3 regions of the Streptomyces sp. Tu6071 genome follow, and region 3 is predicted to be linked to each of the others. Evidence: riboswitches for the same ligand, from Rfam matches in the RefSeq annotation. Region 3 holds a riboswitch; each other region holds the start of a gene.

Region 1 (6,125 bases), 6.0 Mb from region 3:
CCTCCGCCTTCGCGGCCTTCCCGTCGTCGTGCTCGACCTTCGCGCCGCAGCCGGTCAGCGTGACGGCGGCGGCGAGGCCGAGCGAGGCGGTGGTGAGGAGCTTGCGCACGGGAGAACCCTCCGGGGTCTTCAGGGAGTCAGGGGGTCGAACAGGAACTGGGTCGCACCCGTCTCCGGGTGGCGCACGCGATGCGCCCGTACGCCGAAGACCTCCGCGAGCAGCGCGGCGGAGAGCACCTCGTCGGGCGGGCCCGAGGCGACGACGCGCCCCCGGTGCAGGACGTGCAGGAGGTCGCAGTGCGCGGCGGCGAGATTGAGGTCGTGCAGCGCGGCGAGCACGGTCGGGCCGCTCGCGCGGACCCGGCGCAGGACATCGAGCTGGTGGGCGATGTCGAGGTGGTTCGTGGGCTCGTCGAGGACGAGGACGCGCGGCTCCTGGGCGAGCGCGCGGGCGATGAGCACGCGCTGCTTCTCACCGCCCGACAGCGACTGGAAGCCGCGCGCGGCGAGGTGCGCGACGCCCGCGTCCGCGAGCGCCCGCGCGCAGATCTCCCGGTCGCGCGCGGCGGAGCGCTCGCGGTGCGGGAGCCGCCCCATCGCGACGACCTCGGCGGCGGTGAAGTCGAAGTCGGCGGCCGTCTCCTGCGGCAGTGCGGCGAGCAGCCGCGCGGCGGCCCGGGGCGCGAGGCGGTGCACGTCCTCGCCCCCGACCCGTACGACCCCCGCGTCGGGGCGCCGCGCCCGGTACACGCACCGCAGCAGCGTCGACTTGCCGCTCCCGTTCGGCCCGACGAGCCCCACGAAGGCCCCGGCGGGCGCGTCGAGCACGACCGCGTCGACGAGCCGCGCGCCCGCCGCTTCGACCGAGACGCCTTCGATGTCGAGCCGCATGTCACTTCCTCCGGACGGTCTTGAATACGGGGTACGGGGCCGGCCTCGGGCTCTCCGCGCTCAGCGTCCCGCGAGCGCGTGCCCGCCGCGCCGCATGAGCAGCAGGAAGGCGGGCACCCCGAGCGCCGCCGTGACGACCCCGACGGGCAGTTCGGTGGGCGCGAGCAGCAGGCGCGAGAGCAGGTCGGCCCACACGAGGAGCACGGCCCCGGCGAGCGGCGCGACCGCGAGGACCCGCGCGTGGGAGGCCCCGACGAGCATCCGTACGAGGTGCGGCACCATGAGCCCGACGAAACCGATCGCCCCGCTCACCGCGACGACGGTCCCCGTCACCGCCGCCGTCACGACGAAGAGTTCGCGCCGCAGCCGGTCGGGCGGCACGCCGAGCGCCGCCGCCGTCTCGTCGCCCATCGCGAGCGCGTCGAGCGCCCCCGCCCGCACCCCGAGCCACACGAGACCCGCGAGCACCGTCGCGGCGACGAGCGGCACCTTCGGCCACGTCGCCCCGCCGAGGCTCCCGAGCAGCCACATCATCGCCGAGCGCGCCGCCTCGCCCCGCTCCGCGCCGAAGACCATGACCGTCGTGACCGCCTGGAAGCCGTACGCGAGCGCGGTCCCCGTCAGGACGAGCCGCAGCGGGCTGAGCCCGAGCGCGGAGCGGGCCACCGCGTAGACGAGGGCGGTCGCCGCGAGCGCGGAGACGAAGGCCGAGAAGGACAGCGCCCACACGCCGAGGCCCGCGAGCGCGCCGAAGAGGATGACGGCGTTGGCGCCCACGGCGGCGCCCGAGGAGATGCCGAGCACGAAGGGGTCGGCGAGCGCGTTCCGTACGAGCGCCTGCACCGCGACCCCGACGGCGGCGAGCCCCGCGCCGACCACGGCCGCGAGCACGACGCGCGGGAAGCGGATCTCCCACACGATCGTGTAGGCCCCCGCGTCGTCCGCGCCGACGCTCCCGCCGCTCAGCCCGGCCCACAGCAGCCGCAGCACCCGCCCCCAGCCGATCCCCGTCGCACCGAGCGCGACCCCGCACACGAGCGAGGCGAGCAGCACGAGCGCGAGCCCGAGGAGCAGCGGGGGCACGGGTATGCGGCGGGTGCCCTCGGCTCGGGGCGCGGTGGTGAGGGACATGACGGGCGCGCATCCTCCGGGAGGGCGGCCACCGGCGGAACGCGCAGGGCGCCGGTGGGGCCCGGAGGGGCTTCGTGGCGGTCCCTGCTCGCAGTCCACGGCGAGCGGTCGACGGGGTCGGTACTCCTGCCGCGGGCGATCGGGCTCGCGCGGCCCCCAGGACACCCTGTGGGCCACGCACACCGTTGCGGGTCAGCGCCGGATTCCCACCGGCTTCCCCCACGAGAGGCCCGTGCAGGCTAGCAAACCCCCGTCAGGGGCGAACCGCCGGGACGCCACTTACGTCCCCCGTGCCTCACTTCTCCGGCACCCGCCACCCCCGCTTCCCCGCCAGCTCCAGCGCCGCCGTGGGCCCGAAGGAGCCCCGCGCGTACGGCAGCGGTACGCCCCCCTCGCCCTGCACGTCCGCGCACACCTCCCACAACCGCTCGATCTCCTCCGCGCCCGTGAACCACGTCGGGTCGCCCGCGAGCGCGTCGAGGAAGACCCGCGCGTACGCGGTCAGCGGCGGGTCGTCGGGGAAGGCCGTGCCCTCGTCGAGCATGAGCGGCGCCCGGACGAGCCGGAAGCCGGTCCCGGGCCGCTTCCCGTACGCCTCGACGCCGAAGCGCGGCGGGTCGGTGAGGTCGAAGACCCACTCCGAGGGCCGGTCGCAGGCCGCGTAGTCGGCCCCCGGGACCCGGGACGCCTCGCGCAGCCCGATCGTCACCTGCTGCCGCGAGACGCCCATCGCCTTGCCCGTGCGCAGCAGGAACGGCACGCCCTCCCAGCGCGGGTCGTCGATCCAGGCGCGCAGCGCCACGAAGGTCTCGGCGGTCGAGTCGGCCGCGACGCCGTCCTCCTCGCGGTAGCCCTCGTACTGCCCGAACACCGTCTCGTCGGGCGAGAAGGGCCGCAGCTTCCGGAAGAGCGCGGTCCGCGCCTCGCGCAGCTCGTCCGCCCCGTACCGCTCGGGCAGGTCGAGCGCGACGATGCCGAGGACCTGCCCGAGGTGCGTGGGGATCATGTCGCGGAAGGTCCCCGTGGACTCCATGAAGGAGGCCCGGCCCTCGATGTCGATCTCCTCGGGCACGTCGATCTGCACGTACGCGAGGTGCTCGCGGTTCCACACCGACTCCAGCCAGCCGTTCGCGAGCCGCAGCGCGAGGAGGTTGCGCACCGCCTCCTTGCCGAGGAAGTGGTCGACGCGGAAGACGCGTTCCTCGGGGACGATCTCGTGGAGCCGCTTGTTGAGCGCGCACGCGCTCGCGACGTCCTCGCCGAACGGCTTCTCCATCACGAGCACCGCGTCGTCGCTGAGCCCGGTCGAGCCGATCATGCCGAGCATCCCCGACATGCTCGCGGGCGGCACCGAGAGGTACAGGAGGGTACGGGTGTCCGCGCCGAGCCCTTCGCGGGTCTCGCGCACGACCCGGGCCAGGTCCTCGCCGTCCTCCGCCGACGAGGACTGGAAACGGAAGCGCGCGGTGAACTCGTCGAGACCCGCCGGGGCCTCGCCGCCGTGCGCCCCCTTCACCGCCTCCGAGACGATCTCCCGGAAGTCCTCGTCCGTGCCGGGGGAGTGCCGGCCGGAGCCGATCACGGCGTACTCCTTCGACGTGAGGCCGCGCGCGTGGAGCTGGAAGAGCGCCGGGTACAGCTTGCGCTTGGCCAGGTCGCCGGTGGAGCCGAAGAGGACCAGGAGCAGCGGACGGCCGTCGGCCGGGGTGTCGGAAGCCATGCGGGAAGCGCCTCTCGTACGAGAACGGGCCGGGCCCGGGGGGCCGGGGCTGACCGGGGTCGGGTACCCGCTTCCCAGCCTTGTGCGCCTGTCGGCTCGTCACCTCGCCGCCGGGGCCGCTCGGGTGAGCACCGTGCCCCGCCCGGCGGATCGGCGTTGGTCGCGGGCGAGGGCGGGGACGTTGTCAGTGGCGGCTGCCAGGATCGGCGGCACACGGTCGCGCGAGGCGCGGGGCCACGGGACGTACGGGCGAGAGGCGGGGCGCGCATGACGCGGACGGGCCGGGGCGGAGCGGATCGGAGCGGGGACCAAGCGCCTGCTGGCGCCGCCGCGCCTGGCGGTGGCGGTACGGCGCCGGGCGGCGGCGGGACGCCGGGCTCCGGCGGTGTGCCGGGCTCCGGCGCTGCGCCGGGCGAGGGCGGCGGCGCTGGGACCGGGTGGGGCGCGGGGACGGACTGGGACGCGGTCGCGCCCGGGTTCGACACCGAGGCGGACCACGGGCTGCGCGATCCCGCCGTACGGGACGCCTGGGCGGGCCGCCTCACGGCCTGGCTGCCCGCCGCCCCCGCCGACGTGCTCGACCTCGGCTGCGGCACCGGCAGCCTCGCCCTGCTCGCCGCCCGCGCCGGACACCGCGTCACCGCCTCCGACCGCTCCGCCGCGATGCTCGCCGAGGCCCGCGCCAAGCTCGCCGGGACCGGCACCCGCCTCGTCCGCGCCGACGCCGCGCACCCGCCCTTCGCACCCCGCTCCTTCGACGTCGTCCTCGTCCGCCACCTGTTGTGGCTCTTCGCGGACCCGGCGGCCGTGCTGCGCCGCTGGTGCGCGCTCCTGCGCCCCGGCGGGCGGCTCGTGCTGGTCGAGGGCCGCTGGAAGGAAGCGGGCCTGCCGCTCGCCGAGGTCACCGCGCTCCTCGCCCCGCTCACCGAACGCCTCCACACCGAGCCGCTGAGCGGGGACGCGGACCTGTGGGGCGGCCCGGTCGGCGACGAGCGGTACGCGGTCGTCGCGAGCCCCGCGCCACCCCGCAGGCACAGCGAGATCGTCGACGTCCACCTCTTCCTGCGGCGCGGCGACGAGGTCCTCCTCGCCCGCCGCGCGAACACCGGCTACGCGGACGGCCTGTGGCACGCGCCGTCCGGGCACGTCGAGGAGGGCGAGGACGTGCGGACGGCGGTGCTGCGCGAGGCGTACGAGGAGACGGGCCTGCGGCTGACCCCCGAGGACGTGCGCGTCGCCCTCGTCATGCAGCACGCGGCCCCCTCGGGCGGGAGCCGCATCGGCTGGTTCTTCGAGGCCGTGCACCCGGCGGGCGGCGAGCCGCGCAACGCGGAGCCGCACAAGTGCGACGCCCTGGAGTGGTTCCCGCTCGACGCCCTCCCGGACGGACTCGTCGCCTACTGCGCGGCCGGGCTCGACGCCTACCGCGCGGGCGACCGCTTCGTCCTCCACCGCCACGCCCCGGACGACCCGGTGGCACGGGTCGCGGGCGTGCCGGGGCGGGCGGTGGTGCTGCGCGAGAGCGGGGACCGGTGACCGGGCGAGGGGCGGTCCGCCCGGGAGCCGCATGCCCCGGGCGCGGCTCGGGGTCAGTACGTGAGGAGGGCGCGGAAGGCCGTGCGGTCCCCGTCCCGTCGCGCCAGGGCTTCGAGAGCGGCCGGGGCCGCCCGGGCCCGTTCCGCCGCGTGCGGGTCCGTCGTGGGCAGGCCGCTCGCCAGGAACTCGTCCTCGTCGAGGCGGAGCGCCGGGCCCCGGCCCGGTGCGGGGACCCACAGGTCGAGTTCGAGGTCGTCGACCCGTACCGCCCCCTCCTCGCGCACCGCGGGGCGGGTCATGTCGCAGTACCAGCCCTTGAGCCCGCCGTCCGCCGCCCGCACCTCCTTGATCGCGTACCACGTCGTCGTCCAGTAGTGCTCGGTGAAGACGTCGCCGGGCGCGAAGCGCACGAAACCGAAGTCGCGCGCCTCGGGCGAGGCCCACGGGGCCTCCGCGACGAGGTGTGTGCCGTCGTCGGCGAGCCGCCGGGCCGGGTAGCGCTTCTTGACGCGGCCCGCCTTGGTGAGGACGACGGTCAGGGCGTCAGCCGGGGGGCCGGCCTCAGCCGAGGGGCTTGGCATGCCGTACCTCCGTCACGGCCGGTACGTAGCCGAACCACTCGTTGATCGCGAGCATCGGCGCGTTCTCCGTGTCGTTGCTCGTGTACGCCTCCGTCAGCCCGGCCGCGCGGGCCCGGCTCAGCGAGTCGTGCTTGGCGAGCTTCGCGAGGCCCCGGCCCCGGTGGGCGCGCGCGGTCCCCGTCATCCCGCTGGAGTACCGGCCGGCGCCGTCCGTGTGCGCGATGCTGAACGCCGCCGGGACGCCGTCCACGAGAGCGACCGTCGTC
Region 2 (6,125 bases), 2.0 Mb from region 3:
GTACGCGAAGATCGACCCGACCTTCATCGGGATTCCGTTCTTCTACTGGTACCAGATGCTGTGGGTCTTCATCTCCAGCGGACTGACCTTCCTCGCCTACAAGTTGTGGCAGCACGACCAGCGCGTGCGGCGCGCCCCGCGGGGCGGTGAGGTCAAGTGAAGGACGGCGTCAACGGGATCGCGCTCGCGGTCTTCATCTTCTTCTTCGTCGTCGTCACCGTCATGGGCTTCCTCGCGGCGCGCTGGCGGCGCTCCGGCGTGGAGAGCCTCGACGAATGGGGCCTCGGCGGTCGTTCCTTCGGCACCTGGGTGACCTGGTTCCTGCTCGGCGGCGACCTCTACACCGCGTACACCTTCGTCGCGGTCCCCGCGGCGATCTACGCGGGCGGCGCGGCCGGGTTCTACGCCGTGCCGTACACGATCCTCGTCTACCCGCTCATCTTCACCTTCCTGCCGCGCCTGTGGTCGGTCTCGCACCGGCACGGGTACGTGACGACCTCGGACTTCGTACGGGGCCGCTTCGGCTCCAAGGGACTCTCGCTCGCCGTCGCGCTCACCGGCATCCTCGCCACGATGCCGTACATCGCGCTGCAACTCGTCGGCATCCAGGCCGTCCTGGACGTCATGGGCGTGGGCGGCGGCGACGACACGAACTGGTTTGTCAAGGACCTGCCACTTCTGATCGCTTTCGCCGTACTCGCCGCGTACACGTACTCCTCGGGGCTGCGGGCCCCGGCGCTGATCGCCTTCGTCAAGGACGGGCTGATCTACCTCGTCATCGCGGTCGCGATCATCTACATCCCGATCAAGCTCGGCGGTTTCGACGACATCTTCGCGAAGGCCGGCGACGCGCTCTCGCAGAAGAACCCCGCGACGGGACAGCCGAAGGGCGCGCTCGCGCCCGGCGAGGCCGGGCAGTGGGGGTACGCGACGCTCGCCCTCGGCTCGGCGCTCGCGCTCTTCATGTACCCGCACTCGGTGACGGCGACGCTCTCGTCGAGCAAGCGGAACGTGATCCGGCGCAACACCACGATCCTGCCGCTCTACTCGCTCATGCTGGGGCTGCTCGCGCTCCTCGGCTTCATGGCGATCGCGAGCGGCGTCAAGGTGAGCAACGGCCAGCTCGCGATCCCGCAGCTCTTCGAGAACATGTTCCCGGACTGGTTCGCCGGGGTCGCCTTCGCCGCGATCGGCATCGGCGCGCTCGTCCCGGCGGCGATCATGTCGATCGCCGCGGCGAACCTCTTCACGCGCAACATCTACAAGGACTTCCTGAAGCCGGACGCGACCCCGGCGCAGGAGGCGCGGATCTCCAAGCTCGTCTCGCTGCTCGTGAAGGTCGGCGCGCTGATCTTCGTGCTCGGCATGGACAAGACAGTCGCGATCAACTTCCAGCTCCTCGGCGGCATCTGGATTCTCCAGACGCTCCCCGCGCTCGTCGGCGGCCTCTTCACGCGCTGGTTCCACCGCTGGGCGCTGCTCGCCGGCTGGGCGGCCGGGATGGCGTACGGGACGTGGGCGGCCTGGTCGACGTCCTCGCCGACGCAGGACCACTTCGGGGGCTCGTCGAAGGAGATCCCGGGGCTCGGCGAGATCGGGTACATCGGGATGACGGCCATCGTCCTGAACCTCGTGGTCACGGTCGTGCTCACCTTCGTCCTGCGGGCCTTCAAGGCGCCGGAGGGCGTGGACGAGACGCGGCCCTCGGACTACGTGGCCGACGCGGGCGACCCCGGCGTGAAGCAGGAGCTTCCGCCGGCGGTGCCGGAGACCGCGGGGCACTGACTCCCCGGGCGGGGGTTCGCGCGGGGCTCCGCCCCGGACCCCGCTCCTCGGACTCCCCCAGCCTTCGGCCGGGGGCCGCCGGGAGGGGCTGATTCTTTCAGCCCCTCCCGGCGTTCGTATGCCCCTGACATCTCCTCACTTTGCGCAACCGAAATGCGAACACGCGCACGCCCCGCTCCCCCCGGTAAAAACTCCGCCCCACCTCGCTTGTGGGGTCCCCTCAAGCCATACGATCGACGCCGCCGCCCCCACCGCCCCCCGTCACCCCACCGGGCACAGGACGCCTTGTCGGCACCCCACAACCGTTGACCCGCACGTAACAGTCCCCGCCCCCGACACAACATCTGGGGCCTCCTTTCCCGCCCGCCCCCCAGATGTATGCTCTTCCTCGCTGTCGGCAGGGGAATCCGGTGCGAGTCCGGGACTGTCCCGCAACGGTGTGCGACGCGCCCCGTGGCGTGTTGCGAGTCCGATGACCTGCCGAAAGCGCGCCGCCGTCCCACCCGGGCGCGGTGCCAGACGTCCGGGCCCCGCGGAAAGGGCCGGGGACGTGACGCGGTGTGCCCGAAAGCGCTGCCGTCGTCCCGTCGCCGCCCCGCACCCGAGGCCCCCAGCCGAGCGAGGGAGAGCCACCCCAGTGACCATCGCGCCAGCAGATCCCGCCTCATCGGTCGCGGCCGAGCAGGACCTTCCCGGGACCGCCTTGTTGCGGACCCTCACGGAACTCACCGCCGACCTCCCCGACACCGACCCCGGCCGGGTCGCCGCCGCCGCCCTGCGCGGTCGCAGCGCCCACGCCGACGAGGCGGAGCTGCGCGAGCTGGCCACCGAGGCCGCCGCCGGGCTCATCTCCGAGGACCCCGCCTACTCCCGGCTCGCCGCCCGCCTGCTGGCCCTCGCGATCGTCGAGGAGGCCGCGGGGCAGGGCGCGAGCGGCTTCGCGGCCTCCGTCGCCGTGGGCCACCGCGAGGGCCTCATCGGCGACCGCACGGCGGAGTTCGTCGCCGCGCACGCCGCCCGCCTGGACGCGCTCGTCGACACCGGGGGCGACGACCGCTTCGGCTACTTCGGCCTGCGCACCCTCTACAGCCGCTACCTCCTGCGCCACCCGATCACGCGCAAGGTCGTCGAGACCCCGCAGTACTTCCTGCTGCGCGTCGCGGCCGGGCTCGCCGCCGACGACAGCCTCCCGGCCGTCGACGAGGTCGCGAGCCTGTACCGGCTCATGAGCCGCCTGGACTACCTGCCCTCCTCGCCGACGCTCTTCAACTCCGGTACGCGGCACCCGCAGATGTCCTCGTGCTACCTCCTGGACTCGCCGAAGGACGAGCTGGACTCGATCTACGAGCGCTACCTCCAGGTCGCCCGGCTCTCCAAGCACGCGGGCGGCATCGGCATCGCGTACTCCCGCATCCGCTCGCGCGGTTCGCTGATCCGCGGCACCAACGGGCACTCGAACGGCATCGTCCCCTTCCTCAAGACGCTCGACTCCTCCGTCGCCGCCGTCAACCAGGGCGGGCGCCGCAAGGGCGCCGCGGCCGTCTACCTGGAGACGTGGCACTCGGACATCGAGGAGTTCCTGGAGCTGCGCGACAACACGGGCGAGGACCAGCGCCGCACGCACCACCTCAACCTCGCGCACTGGATTCCCGACGAGTTCATGCGCCGCGTCGCCGCCGACGCCGAGTGGTCGCTCTTCTCGCCGGCCGACGTGCCCGAGCTGACCGACCTGTGGGGCGAGGAGTTCGAGGCCGCGTACCGCGCCGCCGAGGCGAAGGGCCTGGCCCGCAAGACGATCCCGGCGCGCGAGCTGTACGGCCGCATGATGCGCACCCTCGCGCAGACCGGCCAGGGCTGGATGACCTTCAAGGACCACTCCAACCGCACCGCGAACCAGACCGCCGAGCCCGGCAGCGTCGTCCACTCCTCGAACCTGTGCACCGAGATCATCGAGGTCACCGACGACGGCGAGACCGCCGTGTGCAACCTCGGCTCGATCAACCTCGGCGCGTTCGTCGACAACGGCACGATCGACTGGGAGCGCCTGGACGAGACCGTCCGCACGGCCGTCACCTTCCTCGACCGCGTCGTGGACATCAACTTCTACCCGACCGACGAGGCGGCGAACTCCAACGCCCGCTGGCGGCCCGTGGGCCTGGGCGCGATGGGCCTCCAGGACGTCTTCTTCAAGCTGCGGCTGCCCTTCGACTCGGCCGAGGCGAAGGCCGTGTCGACCCGTATCGCCGAGCGCATCATGCTCGCCGCCTACGAGGCGTCCGTCGACCTCGCCGAGAAGCACGGCCCGGTCCCCGCCTGGGAGAAGACGCGGACCGCGCGCGGCGTCCTGCACCCCGACCACTACGACGTGGAGCGGACCTGGCCCGAGCGCTGGGAGGCGCTGCGCGCCCGTATCGCCAGGAGCGGCATGCGCAACTCGCTGCTCCTCGCGATCGCGCCGACCGCGACGATCGCCTCGATCGCCGGTGTCTACGAGTGCGTCGAGCCGCAGGTCTCCAACCTCTTCAAGCGCGAGACGCTCAGCGGCGAGTTCCTCCAGGTCAACGGCTACCTCGTCGAGGACCTGAAGAAGCTCGGCGTGTGGGACGCGCGCACCCGTGAGGCGCTGCGCGAGGCGAACGGCTCAGTCCAGGGCTTCAACTGGATTCCCGAAGAGGTCCGCGCGCTGTACCGCACCGCGTGGGAGCTGCCGCAGCGCGGGCTCATCGACATGGCCGCCGAGCGCACCGCCTTCCTCGACCAGAGCCAGTCGCTCAACCTGTTCATGGAGACGCCGACGATCGGCAAGCTCTCCTCGATGTACGCGCACGCCTGGAACAAGGGCCTGAAGACGACGTACTACCTGCGCTCGCGTCCCGCGACGCGCATCGCCCGCGCGGCCGGTGCCCCGGCCGCCGAGGCCGCACCCATCCCGGTGCAGCAGAGCGTGCCCGACGCCGAGGCGATCGCCTGCTCCCTGGAGAACCCCGAGTCCTGCGAGGCCTGCCAGTAATGTCCGACCCCACCCTGCCCGAGCAGAAGAAGCGCAACCAGAACCTCCTGGACCCCGGCTTCGAGCTGACCCTGCGCCCCATGCGCTACCCGGACTTCTACGAGCGCTACCGGGACGCGATCAAGAACACGTGGACCGTCGAGGAGGTCGACCTCCACTCGGACGTCTCCGACCTCGCGAAGCTCACGCCCGGCGAGCAGCACCTCATCGGCCGTCTCGTCGCGTTCTTCGCGACGGGCGACTCGATCGTGTCGAACAACCTCGTGCTGACGCTGTACAAGCACATCAACTCCCCGGAGGCGCGGCTCTACCTGAGCCGGCAGCTCTTCGAGGAGGCCGTGCACGTGCAGTTCTACCTGACGCTGCTCGACACGTACCTGCCCGACCCGGACGACCGCGCCGCCGCCTTCGCGGCCGTGGAGAACATCCCGTCCATCCGCGCGAAGGCCGAGTTCTGCTTCAAGTGGATCGACGAGGTCGAGAAGATCGACCGCCTGGAGTCGCGGTCCGACCGGCGGCGGTTCCTGCTCAACCTCATCTGCTTCGCGGCGTGCATCGAGGGCCTCTTCTTCTACGGCGCCTTCGCGTACGTGTACTGGTTCCGCTCGCGCGGCCTGCTGCACGGCCTCGCGACCGGCACCAACTGGGTCTTCCGCGACGAGACGATGCACATGAGCTTCGCCTTCGACGTCGTCGACACGGTCCGCAAGGAGGAGCCGGAGCTGTTCGACGACAAGCTGGAGGCCGAGGTCAAGGAGATGCTCGCCGGGGCGGTCGACGCGGAGCTCCAGTTCGCGCGCGACCTGTGCGGTGACGGCCTGCCCGGCATGAACACCGAGTCGATGCGCGAGTACCTCCAGTGTGTCGCCGACCAGCGCCTCGTGCGCCTCGGCTTCTCGCCGGTGTACGGCTCCAGCAACCCCTTCTCCTTCATGGAGTTGCAGGGTGTGCAGGAGCTGACGAACTTCTTCGAGCGGCGGCCGTCCGCCTATCAGGTCGCGGTCGAGGGTTCGGTCTCCTTCGACGACGACTTCTAGAGAGGCCGCGTCCGCGACGGGCGCGCTCCCAGAGGGGGCCGGGTTCCGTACGGGACCCGGCCCCTTCGCGTGCTCGCGGGCTCAGGCGCGGCGGACGCGGAGCACCGTGGCACGGGGCTGGAGCGTGATGCCGATGCGGGGGCGCGGGTCGGTGCGCCCGGGGACGTTCTCGACGTGCCAGTCCCTGACCGTGTTGGCGAGGACGAGGGCGAGTTCGGTGAGGCTGTAGATGTCGCCGGGGCATTTGCGGTTGCCGATGCCGAAGGGGATGAAGGCGTGCCGGGGGATCTCGG
Region 3 (6,125 bases):
GCGCTTCCTCGCTCGCGAAGGCGGAGCGGATGCGCCCCGGAGGCGGAGGAGCGTTTAGGTAGGCGCGGGCTTCGGCGAGCGCGGCACGCACGGACGCGGCGGTGGGCTCCGAACCCGGGGCCACGAAAGCACCCGCGTTCTCCGGGATCGACGTCACCCTGCCCCCGTTGCCGTTGCCGTTGCCGTTGCCGTTGCCGTTGCCGTCGGCGGGCCGCGCCCCGCCCTCCGTCCCGGCCCCTTTCTCCGTCACCGGTTCCGTACGATCCCCGGCCGTCGTCCCCTTCCCTGTCCGCTCCCCGCCCTCGGCGGCCTCCTCCTCCGCGCCGCTCTCCTCCCCTTCCGTGAACTCCGCGCGCCACGTGCTCCACTGGCGCGAGATCTCGTCGGCGCCCAGGCGCCGCTGGGCGGGGCCCCAGCCCGATACGGAGGGCGGGCGCAGGATCTCGGGGGCCTCCGGGTCCCCCGAGAGGTCCGGGTCGTGCGGTGCGGGTACGCCGGGTGCGGCGACCGCGAGCGCCAGGGGCCAGCCCGGCAGCGTCGCCACGATCGCGCGCGGCGCCGGCGTCAGCTCGTACTCCATCCCGCAGTCCCACGAGGCGATCGCGACGGCGACGAGCGAGACGTCGTCGACCACGACCGTCCACCGCGCCCCCGCCCCGTCCTGCCCGAGGATGAGCCCGTACCCGTGGGGGAGGGGCGGCAGCCGCAGCCGGCCGCACGCTTCCGGGAAGTCGTCGCCGAGGGCGCCGGGGAACTGGGCCGGCGTCAGCAGCGCGGCCGTGAGGACGAGCAGCGCGTCCTCCTCGGCCCCGGCGGGCCTGTCCTCACCCGCCGCGGGCTCGTCCGTTCGCACCGGCTCCTGTCCCGTCCCCGGCAGGTCCGTCGCCACGGTTCCGGCCCCCGCGTCCTCCGGTTCGCCCACGTCCGCCTCCCGATCGGTTCCCGTGCGCCCCCTCCCGTGCGGAAGCGGGCGACGGGGCCCGCCGCGTGCGGGCTGGCGCACCTTAACCAGCGAGTAACCACGGCGTCGAGAGGTGGCACAAGCCCGTCCCGAAGCCTTCACGCGGCACGCGAGCCGGGGGGCGGGGCCGGGCGCCCCGCCCACCGGTCATGACGAGGCGTTCCGGTTGATCAGGCCGTGGGACGCTCACGCTCCCGTACCGCCACCGCGAGGAAGCGGGCGTCCTCGTCCACGTACGACACGAGCTGCCAGCCCGTGGCGGCGAGCAGCGGGGCGAGTCGCGCCCTCGCGCGCACGTCGTCCTCGCTCAATTCCCTTCCGTGGCGCGCCGCGAGGGCCGCGCGTCCGAGCGGGTGGAAGAGCGCGAGCCGCCCGGCGGGCCGTGTCACCCGCGCCAGCTCCCGCAGGCCGGTCCCGGGGCCCGGCAGGTGCGAGACGAGCCCCGCCCCGAACACCGCGTCGCACGCCCCGTCCCGCAGCGGCAGCCGCGCCACGTCCGCGAGGACCAGTGCCCCGTACCGCTCCCGGTCTTTGGCCGCCGCTTCGGCCACCATCTCCGGCGTCAGGTCCACGCCGAGCACGGTGCCGCCGGGCCCGACGCGTTCCCGCAGCGGCGCGAGTGCCCGGCCCGTACCGCAGCCCGCGTCGAGCACGCGGTCACCGGGCCGCAGCCCGAGGACGCCCGTGGCCGCGTCGTAGCGCGGCTGATCGCCGGGGAACCTGTCCTCCCATCCCGCCGCCCGCGCTCCGAAGAACTCCCGTACCGACTGTTGGGTCTTCTCGCTCATGCCTCCCATCCTGCCCGCGGCAGACGCGAAAACGGGGGGAGGGCCCGGGAATCAGGCCCTCCCCCCGTGTCGTACGGGTCTTCGCTCAGACCGCGGCCGAGGCCGCCGCGCCGACCTTGACGCGCCGCTCGGCGGGCGCGAGCAACCGCTGGGCCAGCTCACCGAAGAGCAGGCCGAAACCGGTCCACAACGTGAGCTGAATACCGATCGAGGCCACGCGGAACCGCCACAGGAGCGTGGCGGGGAAATCGTGCCCGACCTCGTTGACCGGCGGCAGGAAGGCGTAGGCGAGACCGATCACGACGGCGAAACCCGCGAGCGCGACGACCGTCGCCCACCAGTTGCCGAGCGTCGGGGCGAGTCGCTTGCCGATGATCACGGTGGCGATCGCGAGCAGCACGCTCAGCAGCATCATCAGCCCGTACAGGGCCGTGCGTTTGCCGATCGTGTCGGGATTGCCGACGGCCGGAGGGGTCGCCGGGTACTTGAGGAAGGGAACGAGGTAGACCGCGAAGAGGCCCCCCGCCGCCATGAACGCGGCGGTCGCGCGCGGGCTGAAACGGCCCACCCGGCCGAGCGCGAAGCAGTAGGCGAGGGCGACGATGCCGCCGAAGGCGACCCCGTAGGCGAGGACACCCGTCGCGAGACCGGCGGTGGACTGGAGGCCGCGGCTGACGACCTCGACCTCGTGCTCGTGGCCGCCTCCCCCGTGGGAGTGCGCCTCCTCCAGAGCGATCGCCGAGTCCACCCGGGGTTCCCCGAGCAGATAGGCGACGACGAAGGCGAGGACCCCGGCGGCGAGACCGGCGAGCATCCCGCGCACGAGGAGTTTCCTGACGATGGCGGAGTTCATGGGAGTGGGAGTCCGCCCGTCAGTGGCAGGGGAAACCGAGCAGGTGCCGGCCGTCGTGCACCCACTCGTGGACGCCCGTGCCGGAGAACAGAGAGGTGGCGCCCTGCTCGGCGCCGACGAAGTAGAGCGCGATGAGCATGAGGAGGCCGACGAAGACCGCCCATGGCAGCACCGTGCGGACCGGCAGGCGAAGGGGGGTTTCGGTAGCGGGAGAAGAGCCCGAAACGGGCGGGGCGGCGGACTGCGCCATGGCAAGCCTCCTGGGGAACTCGCGTCCCGGTCGATGGAGCTTCGAACGCGCATGACGGGTCTGACTCACCGGGGCCCGCGTACGGGCCCGGCATACAGTGGCGCGACCGTTCCGGGCTCTCACCGGATTCCGTCATGTCGCTTGTAAGGTCATCGGGACGATATCGCTCACCCGTCCGCACGCCAAGTGCGCCTGCCGGACGTGAGACATGACAAGTGGTGAAAGCGGGCCGGAATGACGATCCGGGTGATCCTTGTCTCGGCCGCCGAGAGCGAGGCGAGCCGTACCGCGGCCTTCGACGACGGCACGCCGCTGACGGAGCGGGGGCGCGCCGCCGCGGACCGGCTGCGGGCGAACGGAGTCCTGCCGACGGAGGAGAACGTCAGGGCACGGGCCCGCCGCGCGCCCTCGCCGCGCTGTCACGAGACCGCCACCCTCCTGGGCCACCCCGGGGCACTCGCCGCACCCGCCCTCGCGGGGCAGGACCCGGGAAGCTGGCGCGGCCGTCCGCTCGACGCGGTGGCCGCGGCGGAACCCGCCGCCCTCAGCGCCTGGCTCTCCGACCCGAGTGCGCGCCCCGGCGTCGACGGCGAACCGTTGACCGCCCTCGTGCGGCGGGTCGGCACCCACCTGGACCACCTCGCGGGCACCGTGACGGGCCCGCTCCCCTTGTTCGTCGAACCGGACACGGTCCGTGCCGCCCTCGTCCACGCCCTCGGCCTCCCCCTCCCCGTGTACTGGCGCCTCGACGTCCGCCCTTTGGCGGTGACGACACTCGTGGGACATGGGGGGCGGTGGAATCTGGTGCTGTCCTGAAGGCCCGCTCCGAAGGCTGCCGTGCAACGGTCCCCGTGCGCCCGCTTCCGTGTTTTCGCCCCACCACGTCGTCGCACCGGATGCGTTGTCGGTTCACGTGATCGTGGATTTCCTCGCTTGTGGACCTGATGCGGTGTGAAACGGTCCGATACGGGCGCGAACCACCCCGTCCGGTAAAGAATCCCGCACTTCACGCCCTGTGCCCCGGGACTTGTCATCCTGGGCGCTTCGGCGCCGGGACAGCTGGTGCCAGGGATGTCGTGGCGAGGGAAGTGGCGGATGGGCGACGGGCGATCGTATGCGACGGGGGAACGCCTCATCCTCAAGATCGTCGTCTCGGGCGGGCCCGCCACCGGGAAGACGTCGTTCGTCGGTGCCGCGCGGGGGACGGGTTCCGCGTGGGGGAGCGCGCGGGTGGGGGGTCCGGTCGGGGAGGGCGGTGCCCCGGACGGCGACGGGCTCGGCGGGGAGGGGCCCGTACCGGCGTCGCCGCAGCCGTACGGTCCCGTCGTCGCGTACGAGCCGACGGGTGGCGCGTACGAGCCTGCCGGTGGCACGGGGGAGCGGGGAGGTGGTGAGGGGGCGGTCGCGCTCGACTTCGGGCGGCTCGTGCTGCGGCCGGATCTGACCGTGTGCCTCTTCGGTGTTCCGGGGCTCGAACGGTCGGCGGCACTGTGCGAGGACATGTGCGCGGGCGCGCTCGGCGCGGTCGTCCTCGTCGACACCGGGCGGCTCGCGGAGAGCTTCGCGCTCGTGGACCGGCTCGAGGAGCGGGCGCTGCCCTTCGTCGTGGTGGTGAACCGTTTCGCGGGACCCATCGCGTACACCCCCGAGCAGGTCGCGTCGGCACTGGGCCTGTCCCCGGGCGTCCCCGTGCTCGCCGGAGATGTGCGCGAGACGACGACGGTCCGTCATGTCCTCGCGGAACTCGTGGCGTACACGGGGAGGTTCCGGGCGGCGCGGCTGCTCGAGGCGGTGTCGCGGTGAGTGGCGACGGTGGTCAGTCGGCGACGCCGCCGTAGGCGACGACCTTCTCGACCCTCACCCGGACGACGAGTTCCCCCGGGACGCCGTTGCGGCGCCCGTAGACCTCGGCCTCCTCCGGGCCCACGTAGCGCTCGGCGATCTTCGTCGCCCAGCGCAGCAACTCCTCGGGGTCCTCGCTGATTTCGGCGGAACCCTCGATCGTGACGAAGGAGAACGGCGGTCGCTCGTCGTCCACGCACAGTGCGACACGCCCGTCACGGGCCAGATTCCGCCCCTTGACGGTGCCCTTGCCGGTGTTGAGGACCAGGTCCGAACCATCCAGAACGAACCAGATCGGGGCGATGTGCGGACTTCCGTCAGCCCGCACCGTGGCCAGCTTCGCCGTCCGCGTGCCGTCCGAAACGAAGGCTCGCCATTCTTCATCGGTCATTTTATGGGTCATATGCTCATCATCCTTGCTGTCCGCCGAGTGGTGGGGAAGGCTTGCCGAAGGGTTCCTCCGAACAGGGGGAGCGGCTGCGGACGGGGAGAGCGGAACGTGGAACGGAACGCAAGACTCGGCTGGCTTCTCGACGAACTGACCCAGCGCGTCGAGCACATCAGGCACGCTCTGGTGCTCTCCAACGACGGCCTGGTCACGGGCCTCAGTGCCGATCTCGCACGCGAGGACGCCGAGCATCTCGCGGCAGTCGCCTCGGGCCTGCACAGCCTCGCCAAGGGCTCGGGCGCGCATTTCAAGGTGGGCAAGGTCCGCCAGACGGTCATCGAGTTCGACGAGGCGCTCCTCTTCGTCACGGCGGCGGGTGACGGCAGTTGCCTGTGCGTGCTGAGCGGCTCGGACGCGGACGTGGGGCAGGTGGCCTACGAGATGACGCTGCTCGTGAGCAAGGTGGGGGAGCATTTGGGGGTGGATTCCCGGCGGCCGGGGGCGGCTGGGTGAGGGGGTGGGGGCGCGGGGGAGGGGGGAGTCGCGGGGAGGCACCGGGGTGGGTGCGCGGGGATGGGTGCGAGGGGCGGGGTGATTTTCCGATCTTCGTCATGTTGATGAGCAGATCATCCGGTTACGGCTGAGTTATCCACAGGCGGGAAGAAGGTGGTGTCCGTCCCGCCCCATACGGTCTGTCCCAAGGTTCGGCTCCGAGGGGGACGGTATGGCGGTACGCGGCATGACGACGGCGGCGACGGTGGGCGGTAGGCCGGTCCGGGGTGACTTGCTCAATCCTGAACAGGCTTCCTCGCTGCTGGAGTTGACGAACGAAGAGGTGGAGCGGGCGGCAGTGCTCGACGTGCTGCCCTCCGTACCGGGGCGCGGCACGCTCCCGCGCCGTTTCACGGCCGGGGAGATCGCACGGCAGCGGGCGATGCCGGGCTTCCCCCATGCTCTCCGCGAGGCGGTACGGTGCGTCGGCACCGCCGACGCCGCCGACCTGCTCGGCATCGCCCCGCACCGCTTCACCCGCCTCGCCAAGC

Evidence for each region. Region 3 has a riboswitch for cobalamin ahead of STTU_RS01630 (CbtB domain-containing protein). Riboswitches for the same ligand answer to the same signal wherever they lie in the genome.
Region 1: linked by a shared signal. The riboswitch ahead of STTU_RS27275 (FecCD family ABC transporter permease) and the one ahead of STTU_RS01630 (CbtB domain-containing protein) in region 3 are both predicted to bind cobalamin.
Region 2: linked by a shared signal. The riboswitch ahead of STTU_RS09715 (ribonucleoside-diphosphate reductase subunit alpha) and the one ahead of STTU_RS01630 (CbtB domain-containing protein) in region 3 are both predicted to bind cobalamin.

Annotation. Positions count from the first base shown of each region.
Region 1 covers NZ_CM001165.1:6,448,173-6,454,297, forward strand. Annotated here, with positions in the region: gene STTU_RS27265 (ABC transporter substrate-binding protein) at 1-109, opposite strand, end outside; gene STTU_RS27270 (ABC transporter ATP-binding protein) at 130-891, opposite strand; gene STTU_RS27275 (FecCD family ABC transporter permease) at 952-2,022, opposite strand; cobalamin riboswitch at 2,139-2,271, opposite strand; gene STTU_RS27280 (glucose-6-phosphate dehydrogenase) at 2,318-3,742, opposite strand; gene STTU_RS27285 (methyltransferase domain-containing protein) at 3,899-5,278, shown strand; gene STTU_RS27290 (DUF402 domain-containing protein) at 5,332-5,859, opposite strand; gene STTU_RS27295 (GNAT family N-acetyltransferase) at 5,840-6,125, opposite strand, start outside.
Region 2 covers NZ_CM001165.1:2,403,452-2,409,576, forward strand. Annotated here, with positions in the region: gene STTU_RS09705 (DUF3311 domain-containing protein) at 1-160, shown strand, start outside; gene mctP (monocarboxylate uptake permease MctP) at 157-1,785, shown strand; cobalamin riboswitch at 2,164-2,285, shown strand; gene STTU_RS09715 (ribonucleoside-diphosphate reductase subunit alpha) at 2,423-4,795, shown strand; gene STTU_RS09720 (ribonucleotide-diphosphate reductase subunit beta) at 4,795-5,832, shown strand; gene STTU_RS09725 (cytochrome P450) at 5,914-6,125, opposite strand, start outside.
Region 3 covers NZ_CM001165.1:400,608-406,732, reverse strand. Annotated here, with positions in the region: gene STTU_RS01645 (hypothetical protein) at 1-922, opposite strand, end outside; gene STTU_RS01640 (class I SAM-dependent methyltransferase) at 1,132-1,749, opposite strand; gene STTU_RS01635 (CbtA family protein) at 1,835-2,602, opposite strand; gene STTU_RS01630 (CbtB domain-containing protein) at 2,622-2,852, opposite strand; cobalamin riboswitch at 2,888-3,021, opposite strand; gene STTU_RS01625 (histidine phosphatase family protein) at 3,087-3,668, shown strand; gene STTU_RS01620 (GTP-binding protein) at 3,948-4,655, shown strand; gene STTU_RS01615 (PPOX class F420-dependent oxidoreductase) at 4,669-5,097, opposite strand; gene STTU_RS01610 (roadblock/LC7 domain-containing protein) at 5,194-5,595, shown strand; gene STTU_RS36135 (DUF6397 family protein) at 5,807-6,125, shown strand, end outside.